3 regions of the Brevibacillus sp. MS2.2 genome follow, and region 2 is predicted to be linked to each of the others. Evidence: riboswitches for the same ligand, from Rfam matches in the RefSeq annotation. Region 2 holds a riboswitch; each other region holds the start of a gene.
What was found. Region 2 has a riboswitch for cobalamin ahead of HP568_RS07610 (ABC transporter substrate-binding protein). Riboswitches for the same ligand answer to the same signal wherever they lie in the genome.
Positions count from the first base shown of each region.

Region 1: another riboswitch for cobalamin. It lies ahead of HP568_RS09585 (ABC transporter substrate-binding protein); the one in region 2 lies ahead of HP568_RS07610 (ABC transporter substrate-binding protein).
Region 3: another riboswitch for cobalamin. It lies ahead of nrdI (class Ib ribonucleoside-diphosphate reductase assembly flavoprotein NrdI); the one in region 2 lies ahead of HP568_RS07610 (ABC transporter substrate-binding protein).

Region 1 is NZ_JABSUZ010000008.1:86,834-92,386, reverse strand. Features, by position in the region: gene HP568_RS09600 (MerR family transcriptional regulator) at 1-50, shown strand, start outside; gene HP568_RS09595 (pyridoxamine 5'-phosphate oxidase family protein) at 100-678, opposite strand; gene HP568_RS09590 (MBL fold metallo-hydrolase) at 847-1,791, shown strand; cobalamin riboswitch at 1,943-2,092, shown strand; gene HP568_RS09585 (ABC transporter substrate-binding protein) at 2,249-3,244, shown strand; gene HP568_RS09580 (FecCD family ABC transporter permease) at 3,246-4,283, shown strand; gene HP568_RS09575 (heme ABC transporter ATP-binding protein) at 4,292-5,068, shown strand; gene cobU (bifunctional adenosylcobinamide kinase/adenosylcobinamide-phosphate guanylyltransferase) at 5,093-5,553, shown strand, end outside.
Region 2 is NZ_JABSUZ010000006.1:142,756-148,308, forward strand. Features, by position in the region: gene HP568_RS07595 (ABC transporter permease) at 1-27, shown strand, start outside; gene HP568_RS07600 (alpha/beta fold hydrolase) at 89-859, opposite strand; gene HP568_RS07605 (M24 family metallopeptidase) at 984-2,078, shown strand; cobalamin riboswitch at 2,092-2,291, shown strand; gene HP568_RS07610 (ABC transporter substrate-binding protein) at 2,462-3,481, shown strand; gene HP568_RS07615 (FecCD family ABC transporter permease) at 3,506-4,564, shown strand; gene HP568_RS07620 (ABC transporter ATP-binding protein) at 4,561-5,376, shown strand; gene HP568_RS29510 (helix-turn-helix domain-containing protein) at 5,451-5,553, shown strand, end outside.
Region 3 is NZ_JABSUZ010000003.1:134,640-140,192, forward strand. Features, by position in the region: gene nrdE (class 1b ribonucleoside-diphosphate reductase subunit alpha) at 1-1,664, opposite strand, end outside; gene nrdI (class Ib ribonucleoside-diphosphate reductase assembly flavoprotein NrdI) at 1,651-2,010, opposite strand; cobalamin riboswitch at 2,172-2,371, opposite strand; gene HP568_RS03685 (alpha/beta hydrolase) at 2,542-3,363, shown strand; gene HP568_RS03690 (ACT domain-containing protein) at 3,397-3,909, opposite strand; gene HP568_RS03695 (hypothetical protein) at 3,949-4,278, opposite strand; gene mnmA (tRNA 2-thiouridine(34) synthase MnmA) at 4,301-5,413, opposite strand; gene tlp (small acid-soluble spore protein Tlp) at 5,553-5,553, opposite strand, start outside.

The DNA.
Region 1 (5,553 bases), on a different contig from region 2:
GTGTTGCCGAGTTTCTCCGCGATGCAGTGGCCATTTATACCAGCAAGTAAGGTTCAAAAAAAGAAGCTGCGAGCAAGGCAGCTTCTTTGCGTTTTACGCTTAGTTATCCCCACCTGCTGCGGGAAAAAGCTTTTGTCCCAAGGGTGTTGGCAATCCATCCATGCTTACTATGTTGTATTCCTTTTGATAATCAAGCAGCTCCTGCTCGTCTTTAGCCAAAGTCCATTTCTGAAGGGTTTCGCGTTCTTTTGAATAGGAATAGAAGGGGATAGCCCAGCCGCAAGAAGTCTTTACTTCCTGTATGTTTACGGTAATGATTTGACGAGCACCAGGCAGAAGCGGGAAATCATTTACGAGCTCATCCCACCGAGGTGTATCTGGGAGAATAACCGTTCCTTTGCCGAATAGGCGCATGATGAGAGGGGGGCCTTCAAATGCACAGAACATGATCGTAATCCTGCCATTTTCCTGTAGATGTGCACTGGTTTCGTTTCCACTTCCAGTCAGGTCTAAATAGGCGACCTCATTAGGGGATATTATGCGAAAAGAATCGTATCCTTTCGGTGAAAGATTCACGTGACCATCTTTGTCCATAGGAGCAGAGGCAACAAAGAACATCCGTTGCTTCTTGATAAACTTCTCATGCTCAGGTCGTAACTCAGAAAAAAGCTGACCCATTTTGCACCCCTCCAGATAATGGAATTGTTTTTGCTGCCCTCATCATACGATAAAAATATGAAGATTTTGTGTTGTTTATCTCCAATGCGTCCAAAATAGATGGTAAAGTGTAAATATTCCTACAACAAAATGGCATCTCGAGACTTTTTGAAAAGGAGGAGTATTTACATGCAATCATCACAGCCAATCGACTTAGGGGAACGCATCCATTTAATAGACGGTTTCGATATGGGCTGGGCGGAACGTACGGGGACGTATGTGATCGCGGAAGAGGAGCTTACATTGGTAGAAACAGGGCCAAGCCCCTCTGTCCCATACATCAAGGCTGGTCTCGCCAAGCTCGGTTATACGCCGGAACAAGTAAAATACATCATCGTGACGCACATTCACCTGGATCATGCAGGAGGAGTAGGACTGTTTCTGAAGGATTGTCCGAATGCAAAGGTCGTTGTCCACCCGAAAGGTGCACGTCATCTCATAGATCCGAGCCGACTGATCGCAGGCGCGAGAGCCGTGTATCATGATGATTTTGATCGATTGTTTGATCCGATTGAGGCAGTTTTCGAGGAGCGGATTTTGATTCGCGGGGACGGAGATACACTCAAGATCGGACGGAATTGCACATTGGAGTTTCTGGATTCCCCAGGTCACGCCAATCATCACTTCAGCATCTACGATCCCGTAAGCCGCGGCATGTTCACAGGTGATACCGCAGGTGTACTCTATCCACAGCTTAAAAAGGATGGTATTCACCTCGTGCTGCCATCTACTTCGCCGAATCAGTTTGACCCGGATGCCATGTTAGCGTCTTTAAGCCGTTTTGAAGCGAGCAAGTTGAGTCGGATTTACTTTGGTCATTTTGGGATGTCAGAGCAGGTAGACGACGTGTACCGCCAAATTCGTGAGTGGCTCCCCATATTTGTGGCGGAAGGAGAATCAACGCTTGCTGCTGGTCAAACTTATGACGAGCTGTCTCGTAAGTTAGTTGAACGAGTCTCGGATCATCTACAGTCACAAGGCATTAATGAGGACCACGAAGTTTTCGAGGTACTCAAGCTCGATTTGCAAGTATGCTCCATGGGCATTCTGGATTATTTGCACAAACGAGGGTAATAGCCTGCCAAAAGCTTTACATTTGCCTGAACCTTTTGTTCAGGCATTTTTCATTTTTAGCAGGCAAGAAAGTACTGCCTTATGTGTTTGTCATTCTTTTTTCATCCAAGGAATGCTATGATGTAGGATGAGTCATGAACTGTGACAATTTCAAACGTAACAGCAAATAGGTGCCTCGTCTTTCTAACAAAAAGATCGGGTGAAAAGGGAAGTCGGTGAAAATCCGACGCGGTCCCGCCACTGTAAATCGGCTCGTTCCTCAGCCGTAAGCCAGGAGACCTGCCTGTTTGTTTTCGTGCCTGTTGCCTTCGCGGAAAGGATCGGCCTATTTCAGGAAGCAGACCATCCTGTCTGTTTGCCCAAAGGTGCCGACCCTTTTGATTTCCGAATGGAAGCAAGGGTCGCTTTTTTATTGGAAATAACAGTCGATTTGACATGCAGAAAGGAAGTTCTACATATGAAACGTTCATTGCGATTCATGATCCCCCTGCTAGTTGCGGCGAGCCTTGCAGGTTGTGCGGGTAACGATAACAGCCAGCCAGCACCAGGAGGACAAACAAGCGCACCGCAGCCAGCACCGCAAGAGAATGCGGCCGAGCAGTCTGCAAAACAAACAACGTATCCATTGACAGTCACGGATGCGGCAGGAAAAGAAGTAACCTTTGCAAAAGCTCCTGAGCGAATTGTCTCAACATCACCTGCCGAGACTGAGATTTTGTTCGCACTAGGCTTGGAAGATCGGATCGTAGCTGTCTCAGACTATGATGATTATCCAGATGCGGCGAAGGCAAAGCCAAAAGTTGGCGGGGTCGTCAAACCAAACGAAGAAGCAATTCTCGCTCAAACGCCGGATATGATCGTTGGTGGAATTTCGATGGAGAAGCCAGTGGCTGACAAGCTCAAATCTCTCGGGATGCCAGTCTATATTAGCCATCCGACAAAGATGGATGATATCCTTAACAATGTTTTGACGATGGGAGTTATCACGAATACACAGGAACAAGCCGAAAAAGTCGTCGCGCAAATGAAGAAAGACATCGCGTACGTTCAAGAAGCAGTGAAAAATGTAAAACCGGAAGAGAAGAAAAAGGTATACCTGGAATTTTCCCCGGGCTGGACAGTCGGAAAAGGCGAATTCATGGACGAACTCATCACGCTGGCTGGAGCGACAAACATTGCTTCCGACACCGAAGGATGGAATCCGATCAGTGAAGAAAAGATTTTGCAAAACGACCCGGACGTCATTTTGTATGCGAGCGGAATTACCGATGAAAAGTCTGGCGTCAAGCTGGAGGATCTGATCGCGAATCGCAATGGCTGGGATAAAATGAAGGCGATCCGTGAAAAACAAATCTTTGGCATGGACCAAAATATTTTGTCCCGTCCTGGTCCACGTATTACACAAGGGTTGATCGAAGTAGCCAAGACGATTTACCCTGACCTGGTGAAATAAAATGAAGAAACGATTGTTCATATGGGGAGGAGTAAGCTGTTTCGTTCTTCTGGCATCAATAGTTATCAGCATCTCGATGGGGGCGGCCCAACTCCCCATTTCGCAAGTATGGCTCATCCTGCTTCATCAAATCCCGGGCTTGTCTGAGTGGATCAGCGTAACGTGGCCAGAGTCTTCTGAGCAAATTGTCATGAAGGTTCGTTTTCCACGCGTTGTATTGGCTGTCTTGATTGGGGCCTGCTTGTCACTTGCAGGAGCGGGCTTTCAGGGCGTTTTGCGCAATCCGCTCGCTGATCCGTTTACGATGGGCGTGGCATCCGGTTCTGCTGTCGGAGCAGCCTTCTTGATCCTTTTTGGTTTGCAAATCAGCTTTTTGGGTGCATGGAGCACGCCTGTCGTCGCTTTTCTTACAGGACTGCTCAGTTTATGGATCGTACTTGGACTCGCGAAAACGCAAGGAAAGCTGCAAACCGAGACCTTGATTTTGTCTGGTGTCGTGGTGCAGGCTTTTCTCGGCTCGCTCGTTTCCTTTATGGTGTCGCTATCTGACCAGACGGTGAATGAGATCGTGTTCTGGCTTATGGGCAGCCTGTCATTTCGCGGCTGGGCCTTTACATCTGTCTTGATTCCGTACTTGGTCATAGGTGGAATGGTGCTTGTGAGCTATGCGCGTTCCTTGAACCTATTTGCGTTAGGGGAGCGGCAGGCAGCGCATCTCGGCGTCCATGTGGATCGAACGAAGCTCGTGGTTCTGGTCGTCTCGACTTTCCTGACCGCAGCGGCAGTTTCTATCGCGGGAATTATCGGATTCGTTGGCCTGGTGGTACCGCATCTCGTCCGATTGCTGGTTGGTCCTGACCATCGTATTTTACTGCCCATGGCTGCGATCTTCGGTGGTATTTACGTATTGTGGGCCGACACGCTTGCCAGAATGCTGTTGAGTCCAACGGAAATCCCGCTCGGCGTCGTGACAGCATTTTTGGGAGCACCGTTTTTCGCCTATTTATTGAAGCAAAATAAACGCTTTAGGAAGAGGTAACGTAAGCGATGATCAATGTGCGTAACTTGCAAAAATCGTATCAGGATACGCCAGTTTTGCACGGCATCGATTTTTGCGTGGACAAGGGAGAATTTTTTGGCATCATCGGGCCCAATGGAAGCGGTAAATCCACTCTGCTAAAAATCATTTCAGGTGTCATTAAGCCAGATGCAGGAGACATATTGCTTCAAGAGAAAAAGCTTCATTCCTATCCACGCAAAGAGCTTGCCAAAATACTGGCTGTTTTGGAGCAAGAGGGTCTGCCGCCAGTCGGCTTTCGTGTCCGAGAGGTGTTGGAGATGGGGCGCTTTCCTTACCAAAATTGGCTGGGGGAAGAGAAGCAGGATGTCGCATCGCTCATTAATGAAATCGTACAGATACTCGGTCTTGAACATTTGGAAGAGCGCACACTGGATCAGTTGAGTGGTGGGGAAAAGCAGCGCGTAGCTTTGGGGAAGGCATTAATCCAAAGACCCCAAGTGCTGTTGCTCGATGAACCCACGACTTACCTCGATATCGGGTACCAGATTCAACTCATGGACATTGTGCGAAAATGGCAAAAGACCACGCAGGTGACAGTCGTTGCTGTGCTGCACGATCTGAATCTGGCTTCCTTATACTGCGATCGTATTTTGATGCTGCATAAAGGAAAGCAGATAAGCGTCGGCGCACCCAAAGACATCTTGCAAAGTGACAGAATCGAGGCTGTATACGGAACCAGACCGATTGTCATGGAACATCCTGTTCATCATTTGCCGCAAATTATTTTGCAATCGCAAGTATAAGAGGTTGTGTAAGGAGACAGAAGCATGATTGTACTCATTACAGGTGGAGCACGCAGCGGAAAAAGCACGTTTGCCGAAAAATACGCGGCACATTTGGGCTCCTCAGGTGTTTACATCGCGACCGCACAAAGCACTGATGAGGAAATGGAAGAGCGGATCTTGCACCACCGAGACCGCCGCTTGCAGTCCAACTTTCCTTGGCAAACGATCGAGGAGCCGTACGCATTGACAGAGTGGCTCGAGAAGCTCGCAGCGCAAGTGGACATACAAGAACAAAAGACAGTCATTCTGGTTGATTGCTTGATTCTTTGGGTGTCTAATTGGTTGCTGCATGTTGGAGAGGAGCAGACGTTTGAGCAAGTGCTCCAGCAGGTTGATGTGCTGGTAAACAAGTTAAAAGACTACCCGGGTACGGTCTTACTGGTGACAAACGAAGTAGGCGACGGACTCGTCCCGCAACATCCGTTGGGACGTATGTTCCGTGA
Region 2 (5,553 bases):
GCACTCGACCCGCGGATGAAGAGCTAGTTAAATTGTAAAAAGACAGAAGGAGCTGGAGTTGCCCGTCCTTCTGTCTTTTTCTTTATCCTTAACCTTTTTCCATGAAGGTGCGGCACAACTGATTGAAAACAGGAGCAGCTTTCGTGATGACTTGATGCTTCACGTTAGGGATCATCTCGAGTTTTACTTTTGGTAATTTCATGGTAAGCATTTGCGCATAATGGTGTATCCGTTGATCTTGTTTGCCATAGGCAAGTAAAATCGGAAGCTGGATGTTGCCCAGACGCTCCGTACACTGATAACGATGTCCCGCAGCGTAAAGGTACTTTAAGCTGTTGGGATCTGTTTTGGAGGCGTGGGCCGTCCATTTCTCCCGCATTTCTGGGTCATCGACATGGGAGGAAGCAATTGAACGGGCAAGAAGAGGAACGCCGTGAAGCATCGACAACGCCTGGGCCATCCAAAATCGTCCATGCAAATACAGGTCATTCACTTCGGAAAAACCACTCGCGAGTATTCCGCCTTGTACATGATCAGGATAGCGAAGACAGTATTCAAGGGCGATAGAAGCACCTTGGGAGTACCCCAAAATAAAGGGACGTTCAATGCCGAGTGACCCGACAAGTTTATGGAGCCGTTCTGTCAGCTCCCCAATGGAAAAGGGCTTCTCCATCGGTGAACTGTCGCCATGGCCGGGCAGATCAGGGACAATGAGCTGATATGTATCTGCGAGTGTTTGCTGATAAACAAAATTGATGGAGCCGATGCATGGTGCATGAATACACAATAGCGGCTGGCCTTTCCCTGATATGTGAAAAGCAAACTGCTTGCCATCCTGATGGACGAGTATTTGTTCCATTTTCGTTTTCACCCCACCCTTAGGTTGTCCGATACGAAGTAGATTTTTCAATTGAAGTCTTCTTTTTTTGATGGGGAAGTGGTATTCTCGCAATAGAATAATTGGTGAAAGCAGGGTGAAGAAGTTGTTTCAAGAGCGCATTTCGAAGCTCCACACGTTTTTGACAGAGCAAGAGCTGAACGCGGTGTTGATTACCTCTCCCAAGCACGTCTACTATTTGACCGGATTTTTTACAGACCCGCATGAACGTTTTATGGGTCTCGTTATTCCTGCGGAGGGAAAACCTTCTTTAATAGTACCTGCTCTTGATCGTGAGGCAGCGGCAGAGGCTTCGTTCGTTCAAGATATCCATACACATACGGATATCCAAAACCCGTATGAAATCCTCAAGCAAGTGTTGCCAGCGAATTTGACGAAGCTGGGTATTGAGAAAAGTCATATGACTGTCGAGCGCTATGAAGCACTTGGACAGGTTGTTCTGGCGTCGAGCTATGTGGATGTGGAAGAGCCACTGCGTGAAATGCGTTTGATCAAATCGGTGGATGAAGTGGAGCGTTTGAAGCACGCTGTTCAGTTGGTCGAGGAGTCCTTGCGGGAGACCCTGAAAAAAGTCAAGACAGGCATGACCGAGACAGAAATCGTAGCTGAGCTGGAATTCCAGATGAAGCGCTTGGGTGCCGAAGGTCCGTCCTTTACGTCCATGGTATTGGCAGGGGAGAAGTCGGCACTGCCACACGGGAAACCAGGAACGCGCCAGGTGCAAGAAGGCGACTTGCTTTTGTTTGATATCGGGGTAGCAGCCAACGGATATGTATCCGATATTACCCGTACCTTTGCTGTAGGCGAGATCAGTGCTCAGCTTCAAGAAATTTACGAGACAGTATTGACTGCCAACGAAGCGGCCATTGCTGAGATTCGTCCGGGTGTGACTTTTGCGCATTTGGATAAAACCGCTCGCGATGTCATCACCGCAAAAGGCTACGGAGAATACTTCATGCACCGTCTTGGGCATGGACTTGGGATGGATGTACATGAATATCCATCTGTTCACAGCCAGAACCAAGAAGTGCTTCGTCCAGGAATGGTCTTTACGATCGAGCCAGGCATCTATCTGCCAGGTGTAGGCGGAGTGCGGATTGAAGACGATGTATTGGTTACGGAAACGGGCGTTGAAATTCTCACGCAGTTCCCGAAAAAACTGACTACTATTAATGAATGAATAAATCGTAAAAATTGAATACGTATCGAATGGTGCTAGATGGCATATGCCGTCAGCTTAAAAGGGAAGTCCGGTGAGAAACCGGCGCGGTCCCGCCACTGTAACGAGGAGCAACTAGCGAATAGCCACTGTTTTTTGCGAGACAAAAAATGGGAAGGTAGCTGGGGGTGTTGATTCGTAAGCCAGGAGACCTGCCATGCGAGCATATACAATCGACCCACGAGGATGGGGCAGATGTGGAAGCAGTCTATGAACGGGCGCCTTTGCGCCTGCTTATCGCTATATCTACGTTTGTCATGCACCTCCCGATTGAAATGGGGGGTGCTTTTTTTGTGGAGGATTTGGTTCAACCCATCATATATATACAGAAAAGGGGATGACAGATGTTTAAGGCATACAAAACACATGCAGTAATGAAAGGACTAGCTTTCGGTATCATGACAGCTGCCATGCTTTTGGTTTCGGCATGCGGCTCCTCTACGACAACACAGGCTCCAGCCAAAACAGAACAAACGGCTACTCCAGCAGCAGAGGGCAAGCCAGTAACACTAACCAATAATGGCATCGAAATGACCTATCCAACAGCACCTGAGCGTGCCGTGACATTGAACCAACACGTCACCGAAATCATGCTGGCACTGGGCCTGGCTGATAAAATGGTCGGAACCGCTTACCTAGACGATGAAATCCTTCCAGAGCTCAAAGCAGATTACGACAAGATTCCGGTACTGTCTGATAAGTATCCAACGAAAGAAGTGCTGCTGGCAGCCAACCCAGACTTCGTGTACGCTGGATGGAAAAGCGGATTCGGCGAAAAGGGCGTAGGATCGATGCAGGACTTGGAAAAGGTCGGCATCAAATCGTATCTGCAAGCATCATCTAGCATGCCTGGCCCGACTATCGACGATGTGTTTGCAGACATTACGAATATTGGACGCATTTTCCATGTGGAAGACAAAGCCAATGATTTGATCAATAAAATGAAGAGTGAAATGGACCAAACGCTTAGTAAAATTGGCAAGGTGGACGAGCCACTTAACGTGTTCGTGTACGACAACGGGGAAGATAAACCATTCACAGCAGCAAACAACTACATGACGTCCTTAATCAAAACTGCTGGCGGTAAGAACATTTTTGATGACATTCAAAAGGGTTGGGCAGAGGTCAGTTGGGAACAAGTAGTGAGTCGCAATCCAGACGTGATTATTATCGTTGACTACGGTGATAGAACCGTCGAGCAAAAACGTAATTTCCTTTTGACCAAAAAAGAACTGGCGGATATCCCGGCAATTAAAAATCAACGACTAATGGTATTGCCATTGTCTGCGGCTTCTGAAGGCGTTCGAGCACCGATTGCGCTGAAAATTTTGGCGGAAGGACTCTACCCGGATAAATTTAAATAGAGTACGACCCTTTTAAGGGAGGGAATAGCACTGCAACAGATCAAGTTACCTTATATCATCATTACTCTACTGGTCGGACTCTTCCTCTCCATTACGTTTGCAGTTACCTTGGGTTCAGTGGAGATTAAGCCGACAACGGTATGGAAAATCGCCTTATCAAAAATTCCGATGTTGAACCAATGGATTGAGGTGGATTGGTCCAAAGGGGAGCAAACGATTATTTGGGATATACGCTTTCCACGTGTTCTCTTGGGGGCGATCGTCGGCGCAGGTCTGTCTGTCGTGGGAGTAGCCATCCAGTCGTTGGTTCGCAACTCCCTGGCTGACCCGTATGTATTAGGCGTATCTTCAGGTGCTTCGGTTGGCGCTACCTCGGTGATTATATTCGGAGCATTCAGCATGTACGGGCAGTATGCACTATCCTTTGGCGCTTTTACAGGCTCCCTTGTGTCAATCATTCTCATTTTTACGCTATCCCGTATTGGAGGACAAAACTCGACGGTACGCCTGCTCATGGCTGGAATTGCGATATCTGCAATCTTGTCGGCCATTACCAGTCTCCTTGTTTTTTCAGCACCGAATGAGCATGGAATTGGGACAGTCCTGTTTTGGTTAAGTGGTAGTCTGGCTGGGGGGAAATGGGAGTACCTGACGATCCCGACATTGATTGTCGTCATCTGCCTCATCGTCTTAATGGCCCAATACCGCTCGCTCAATGCGATGCTAATGGGCGAGGAGTCAGCAGGGACATTGGGGGTTAATACGGTGCAATTCCGCAAGCTTCTCCTGGTGATCACGGCACTACTCACGGGGGTGATTGTGTCCATTGCGGGATCAATCGGTTTTGTCGGATTAATGATGCCCCACATCGTCCGTGTGATGGTCGGATCAGATCACAGACGTGTCCTGCCTGTCAGCGCATTGTTTGGCGCGATATTTCTAATTTGGGTCGATGTAGTCGCCAGACTTGCATTTGCACCGGAAGAACTGCCGATTGGTATTTTGACAGCGCTGTGTGGAGGTCCATTCTTTATCTGGTTGATGTTGCGGAGTTCTTATTCCTTTGGAGGTAGCGGACGATGAATTTGTTGGTTGAGAATATATCGGTCGAACTGGAGAAAAAGGGAATCCTTCGCCATGTTAGTCTGGAGGTGCGGTCCGGAGAGTTTGTGGGACTGATCGGGCCGAATGGCAGCGGAAAATCCACGTTGCTAAAAAGCATTTATCGCGTATTGAAGCCACGTTCGGGATGGATCTCGCTTGATGGCGACGACGTATACAAGTTAACCTCACGTCAAAACGCTCAGCGAATGGCGGCAGTACGGCAGGAGTCCTCTGTTGAATTCGATTTTTCGGTAACCGAAATCGTGAATATGGGACGTGCTCCGCATAAGCGGCTATTTCAGTCTGATAACGCAGAGGACGTTCGGATTTGTGAAGATGCTCTACAGAGGGTAGGGATGCATACATACGCTGATCGCAGCTTTTTCAGTTTATCAGGTGGGGAGAAGCAGCGGGTGCTGATTGCTAGAGCTTTGGTGCAGCAAGCCCAGTTCCTTGTCCTTGATGAACCGACGAATCATCTGGATGTTCGATACCAGTTGCAGGTGATGGATCTGGTCAAAACGCTGGGGATTACGGTCTTGTCTTCGTTGCATGATCTCAATATCGCTGCGATGTACTGTGATCGTCTGTACGTGATCTGTGAGGGGGAAATCGTTACATCAGGGACGCCAGAGGAAGTCTTGACACCCAAGCTGATCCTGGATGTTTTCGGAGTAGAGACAGAGGTGACGACGCACCCCATTACAGGCAAAAAGCATGTGTATTTCTACTCGGAAGCGATCCGTGTGAAGCCATCTGTCCAGAAGGTCGTGAGTGGAGTCAACGGATAGGGGTGGCGGAGAGAGGATGCCTGGTCGGCGTCCTTTTTTGTTAAGCGGACGGCATAAGAAGCCTGGGACAGGATGTGACGAGCGAGCGGGGCTACGAGGCTGACCAGTTGGATAAAAAGGATCTCTTATTGATCAAAGGAGCTGTGCAATACGTCGCGAATTTGTTGGATATATTCG
Region 3 (5,553 bases), on a different contig from region 2:
AGGTCAGCCCAATCCTTTTGTGTCGGAATGTGCATTCCTTCGAAGAGAAGCTTTGCTTTTTCCGTCCGCGGACTGTAATCGTTCGTTACGTACTTGTTAAAATAAGTACCTTTTGCATATTCCGATTGTTCAAAGCCCAAGAAGGTCTTACCTGTTTCCTTGGCAATTTCCATGCTTTTTTCCAAGGAGTAGAAGTTCATCATCATGAAAAACGTACGAGCGAAATCCTTCGCTTCTTCACTCTCGTAAGCGATTTTGTTCTTTGCCAGATAACCGTTCAGGTTCATCGCACCAAGCCCTACGGAGTGCAGCTCGCGGTTTGCCTTTTGAACGCCTGGAGCGTTTTCTACACGCGTCATGTCACTGACGGCAGTAATGGCTTCGATTCCTTCGTGGACGGATTCACGGATCATTTTGCGTTCCATCACGTTGACGATATTGAGCGATGCCAGATTGCAGCTAATATCGCGACGGATGATATCCATCTCGCCGTAATTGGTGATCGTCGAAGTCTCTTGTAGCTGGAAGATTTCCGTGCACAGGTTGGACATTTTCACCGAACCAAGATCTTTCAGCGCATGGTTGTTGTTCGCATTCGTCTTGTTCATGATGTACGGATAGCCTGATTCCATTTGGATCATCGCGATTTTGGTCAACATCTCGCGTGCGCTCATCACAGTCTTTTTCTTGATGCGATCGTTTGCCAAGAGCTCCTCGTACATATCATCGAGGTCCATATCATCCAGATGCACGCCGTATTCTTTGTACACGGAGAACGGAGCAAACACAGTCAATGGCTTGTTTTCCTCAGCCAGCTTGTAGAACACATTTGGTACGATCAGGCCGATGGACAACGTTTTGATGCGTGCTTTTTCATCTGCATTGATCTTTTTGCAATCAAGAAACTCGTTGATATCCCAGCCGAAGATGTTATAGTACGCTGCTCCTGAGCCTTTGCGTTGCCCCATTTGATCCGCGTAGGAAAACGCATCCTCCAACAGCTTGAGAACGGGCATGACACCTTTTGCTGCGCCCTCGACGCCTTTGATCGGCTCTCCCCGTCCGCGAAGCTTGGACAGGTTCACGGCTACACCGCCGCCAATTTTGGATAGCTGCATACAAGTTCCCAAAATAAAGTTGATGGAGTTCAGTGAATCATCCATTTCGAGCAAGAAGCAGGAGACCATTTCTCCACGGCGGCTTTTGCCTGCGTTCAGGAAGGTTGGTGTCGCTGGCTGCAAGCGTTGATCCATCATGGATACTGTTAAACGCTTGGCGAGCTCAAAGTCACCTTGTCCAAGGGACAGTGCCACAACGGCCACCCGGTCTGGATACTGCTCCAAGTACATCGATTTATCGTTCGTTTTCAAGGCGTAATCTTTATAAAATTTGGAGATAGCCATGTACGAAGCAAATTGAAAATCAGCATCATAAGCCAAACGGAAAACTTCATCGACCTGCTCAACAGTGTATGTTTCATAGACGTTTTCATAGAAGTCATTCTCGATCAAATAGTCCATGCGTTCTTTGACACTGCCAAAAGTCATCGTGTTGGACTGCACTTCTTCCATGAAGACCGCAACCGCTTCCCGATCCTTTTCCAGTTGATAAAATCCGTCATTGCCACGCTGCATCAGTTCGTTGTTCAATTCAATATGCCGCAATTGCTGCCACCCCACTCGTAAATTGTTCCACGTCACGGCCGGTACCGGACAGTTCAAATTTAGAAATCACCGGAACGCCGTATTGGCTCGCGATCGTATCCGCGCTTTTGGCAAAGCTGGTTCCCCAGTTGCGGTTGCCGCTGGCAGATACTCCGCGCAGATGGACATGATTTCGCTTCAGGAACGTCGCCACCTTCTCCGGCACTTGTCCGAATCCCGTCGTGTATGTGATCAAAATGAATGGCTCGTCCAGCACCATATCTTGATCAATTTCCACATGTGGCAAATTAATTTTGTTGACGAATCTTCGGACGTTTCCTGTTTTTGAATCATAAGCGATTAGCATGTCCCTCATCCTATCCTGCATTTTTTACTCTGTATGTATGTTATTTAGCCAAAGTAAAAGCGCATCCGACGTTTACATGCCGAATGCGCGTGATGACTTCCATCTAGCAATTCGCCAATGCGAATTGAGCGCTCGAACACTTCCCTATCTCCCGTAGGTTAAACAGTGCAAGCGGTTAGGCAGGTCTCCTGGCTTTTGGATCATCGCTCCATTCTCACCTTCCCGATCGTTCATGATCAGTGGCATTCTTTCGCAAATGGAACTCTCTCATTACAGTGGCGGGACCGCGTCGGATTCTCACCGACTTCCCTATTAAGTCTACCAAATCTGGCTGGCAAACACCTTACCGCATCAATATGTAGTTGGCAAAACTTACTTTACCTCAATATATCGTAGGAGTCAAGCTCAGTATGCGCTCTTTTCGAAAACTAACTATTCTCCTTTTTCGGCTATTGCTAATCTCTGGTTCTCGTTCATATAATAGATTTTGTGCGTGTTGGTTAGCCATGGAAAGATTGGAGAGTAGCCCTCATGAAAAGCACCGACTATCAACCTGTCGTCATTCCTCGTTCTTACAGTAAAAGCATGACTTATCAAGAGCGGGACTATCATATTTTCGTAAGTGTTCCTGCCGATCCCCCTCCGGAATCAGGCTTTCCCGTCATATATTTGCTAGATGGCAACTCTGTTTTTGCCACCATGACCGAAGCGATACGGATACAATCACGTGGCCCTGAACGAACTGGCGTGTATCCTGCTATCGTCGTCGGGATTGGGTATCCAACGGACGATCCGTACCATCCTGCCCGTTTCTTTGATTACACCTATGAAGTTCCCGCCTCAGAGCTTCCTGGCAACCCAAAAGGAGCCGCCTGGCCTCAGATGGGGGGAGCAGAGCAGTTCCTCACCTTTTTGGAGGAGCAGCTCAAGCCTAGCATCGAAAATGACTTCCCCATCGATCGGACGCAGCAAGCGATTTTTGGACATTCGCTAGGGGGCTTGTTTGTCTTGCATGTACTTTTGTCGAGACCACACGCTTTTCAGCGGTATATCGCTGGAAGTCCCTCGATCCACTGGAATGAGAGTGTCCTGCTTGCGAAGGAGAGCCAATTGCCGAGCCTGCTGACAGATGACCTCGACGTCCATGCGCTCCTCACCATTGGAGAGCTGGAAAACGATGGCCGGTTCTTGGTCAAAGAAAAATCCCTGGCGATGGTCGAACGATTAGCCTCCATGGGCAAAGGTCAAATCAAAGCTTCCTTCCAAGAATTTGTTGCCGAAAATCATTCGTCCGTTTTGCCAGTCTTGGTTAGCCAAGGACTCAAATTCGCTACGAAAAAAACTGCCCGCTAAAAAAACGGGCAGTTTTTGTTTATCATGATTCGCTTACTGTAGAGATAACACTTTGGTGATTTGGGGCAGCTCTTCGATGGCAGCTACAATCGTCGGTGTAATCTCTTCGTCGGTCACAGAGATAAGCAGGGCATTCTTCCCTTTTTGCTCGCGCGATACATTCAACTTGGAAACATTGATTTGATATTCAGCCAGTTTTCGTGAGACGTCATAAATCACGCCTGGATAATCGATATGGTGAACCAACAACCCATGGGCCCCTGGAGGTATGCGACACGCGCAGTAATTGATTTCACTGATGTACACTTCTCTCCAATCTTGCGCGAAGGTGTACTTGTTCGCCCCTACCCGCAAAACCGCCAAATGATTCGCATATTCGCCGGAGCTATGTTGGACAGGTACCTTCGTACCGAGTCCTTCCACTAACAGCGTTGCGATTTCCTCTTTATTTTCATGAGCAAGAATACTTAATTGTGCACTCGCTAACTCTGGCTCGAGTCTTCGAATCAGTTCAGCCAGCTCACGCAGTCCAGCATGTTGGGTCATGTGATGCCTTCACTCTCCCAGTCAGGTTTATCCTTGTTTTCACGGCAGAATCCATGCTTCCGGCTCTTTCTTGATGGAGGATTCATTATCAGCACGATACCAAGCCGTCAACGTTTGCCCATCTTTCGTATAATAGATGCGGTAGATGGTATTGCCTTTTCCGCTGTTAGTAAAAGGACTTTCTTCCAGCGGAACCGCTGTCACTCCACCCGAGGTAACAACCCCGCCGTTCTCCTTGATGACGTTTTGGATCGTCGCCATATGCTCTTTCCCCAAGGAGGCCATCCCGAAATAAGAGATGATCGCCAAGAGAACCGCTCCCGCCAAAAACGAAACGATAATCACTTTTGATTTTTTCGCAGCATCCACCGAGTGCTTCCCCCGTCTTATCTTAGTTCTCTTTATCGACTAAGCGTACCTTGTCAATCGTACCGCCACCCAAGCATACTTCCCCATCGTAGAAGACGACAGCTTGACCAGGTGTCACTGCTTTTTGCGGCTGATCAAATACAACTTCTACGGTACCATCCTCCAGTGGGTGAACGGTTACTCCCTGATCCGGCTGGCGATAACGGAATTTCGCTGTACAAGTAAACGTTTCGGAAGGCTTCTTGTCACTCACCCAGCTCACGTTGGTCGCCAAGAGACTCTTCGAGTACAAACGGATATGATCAGAGCCTTCACCGACGATCAGGACATTCCGCTCCAGATCTTTGTCTACAACAAACCAAGGCTGTCCGCTCGTGCCATGACCTCCGCCAATACCCAAGCCTTGTCGTTGACCCAGTGTATAGTACATCAGCCCGTCGTGCGTACCGATGACTGCTCCATCTACGGTCTCGATATTTCCTTGTTTGGCAGGCAAATAGTTTTGCAAAAACTCGCGGAAGTTGCGCTCACCAATAAAGCAGATCCCTGTACTATCTTTCTTTTTCGCTGTATAGAGTCCTGCTTTCTCTGCGATCTCCCTTACTTGCGGTTTCGGGAGATGACCAATCGGGAACATCGTTTTGGATAGCTGTTCTTGGCCCAATACATTCAAGAAGTAAGTCTGGTCCTTGTTGTTGTCAGCACCACGAATCAGCTTGTACTCACCATCGATGTACTTGACCTGCGCGTAATGGCCGGTAGCAATATAATCTGCCCCAAGATCCATGACCTTGGCGAGAAGCTCACCGAACTTGATTTCACGGTTGCACATGACATCCGGATTCGGTGTACGTCCCCGTTTATATTCATCCAAAAAATACTGGAATACCTTGTCCATGTATTCTTTTTCAAAGTTTACCGTGTAATATGGAATGCCGATCTGTTCACAGACGCGCCGGACATCCTGGAAGTCTTCTTCCGCCGTGCAGTGGCCGAATTCATCGGTATCATCCCAGTTTTTCATGAAGATGCCGATGACGTCATATCCCTGTTGCTTAAGCAGGTAAGCCGTCACGGAGGAGTCGACTCCGCCGGACATGCCGACAACGACGCGTGTATCTTCTGGTCGCTTCATAAGTCTTTCTCCTCTTTTTCAATTTGTACCATTACAGATTACCATGTTTCACAAAACAAATCATGTTTTGTTGCACTTTTGCCCGATAGAATGAAAAAACGCCTGACGCGTAGTTGGCGCCAGACGTTCGGTAACAAGCT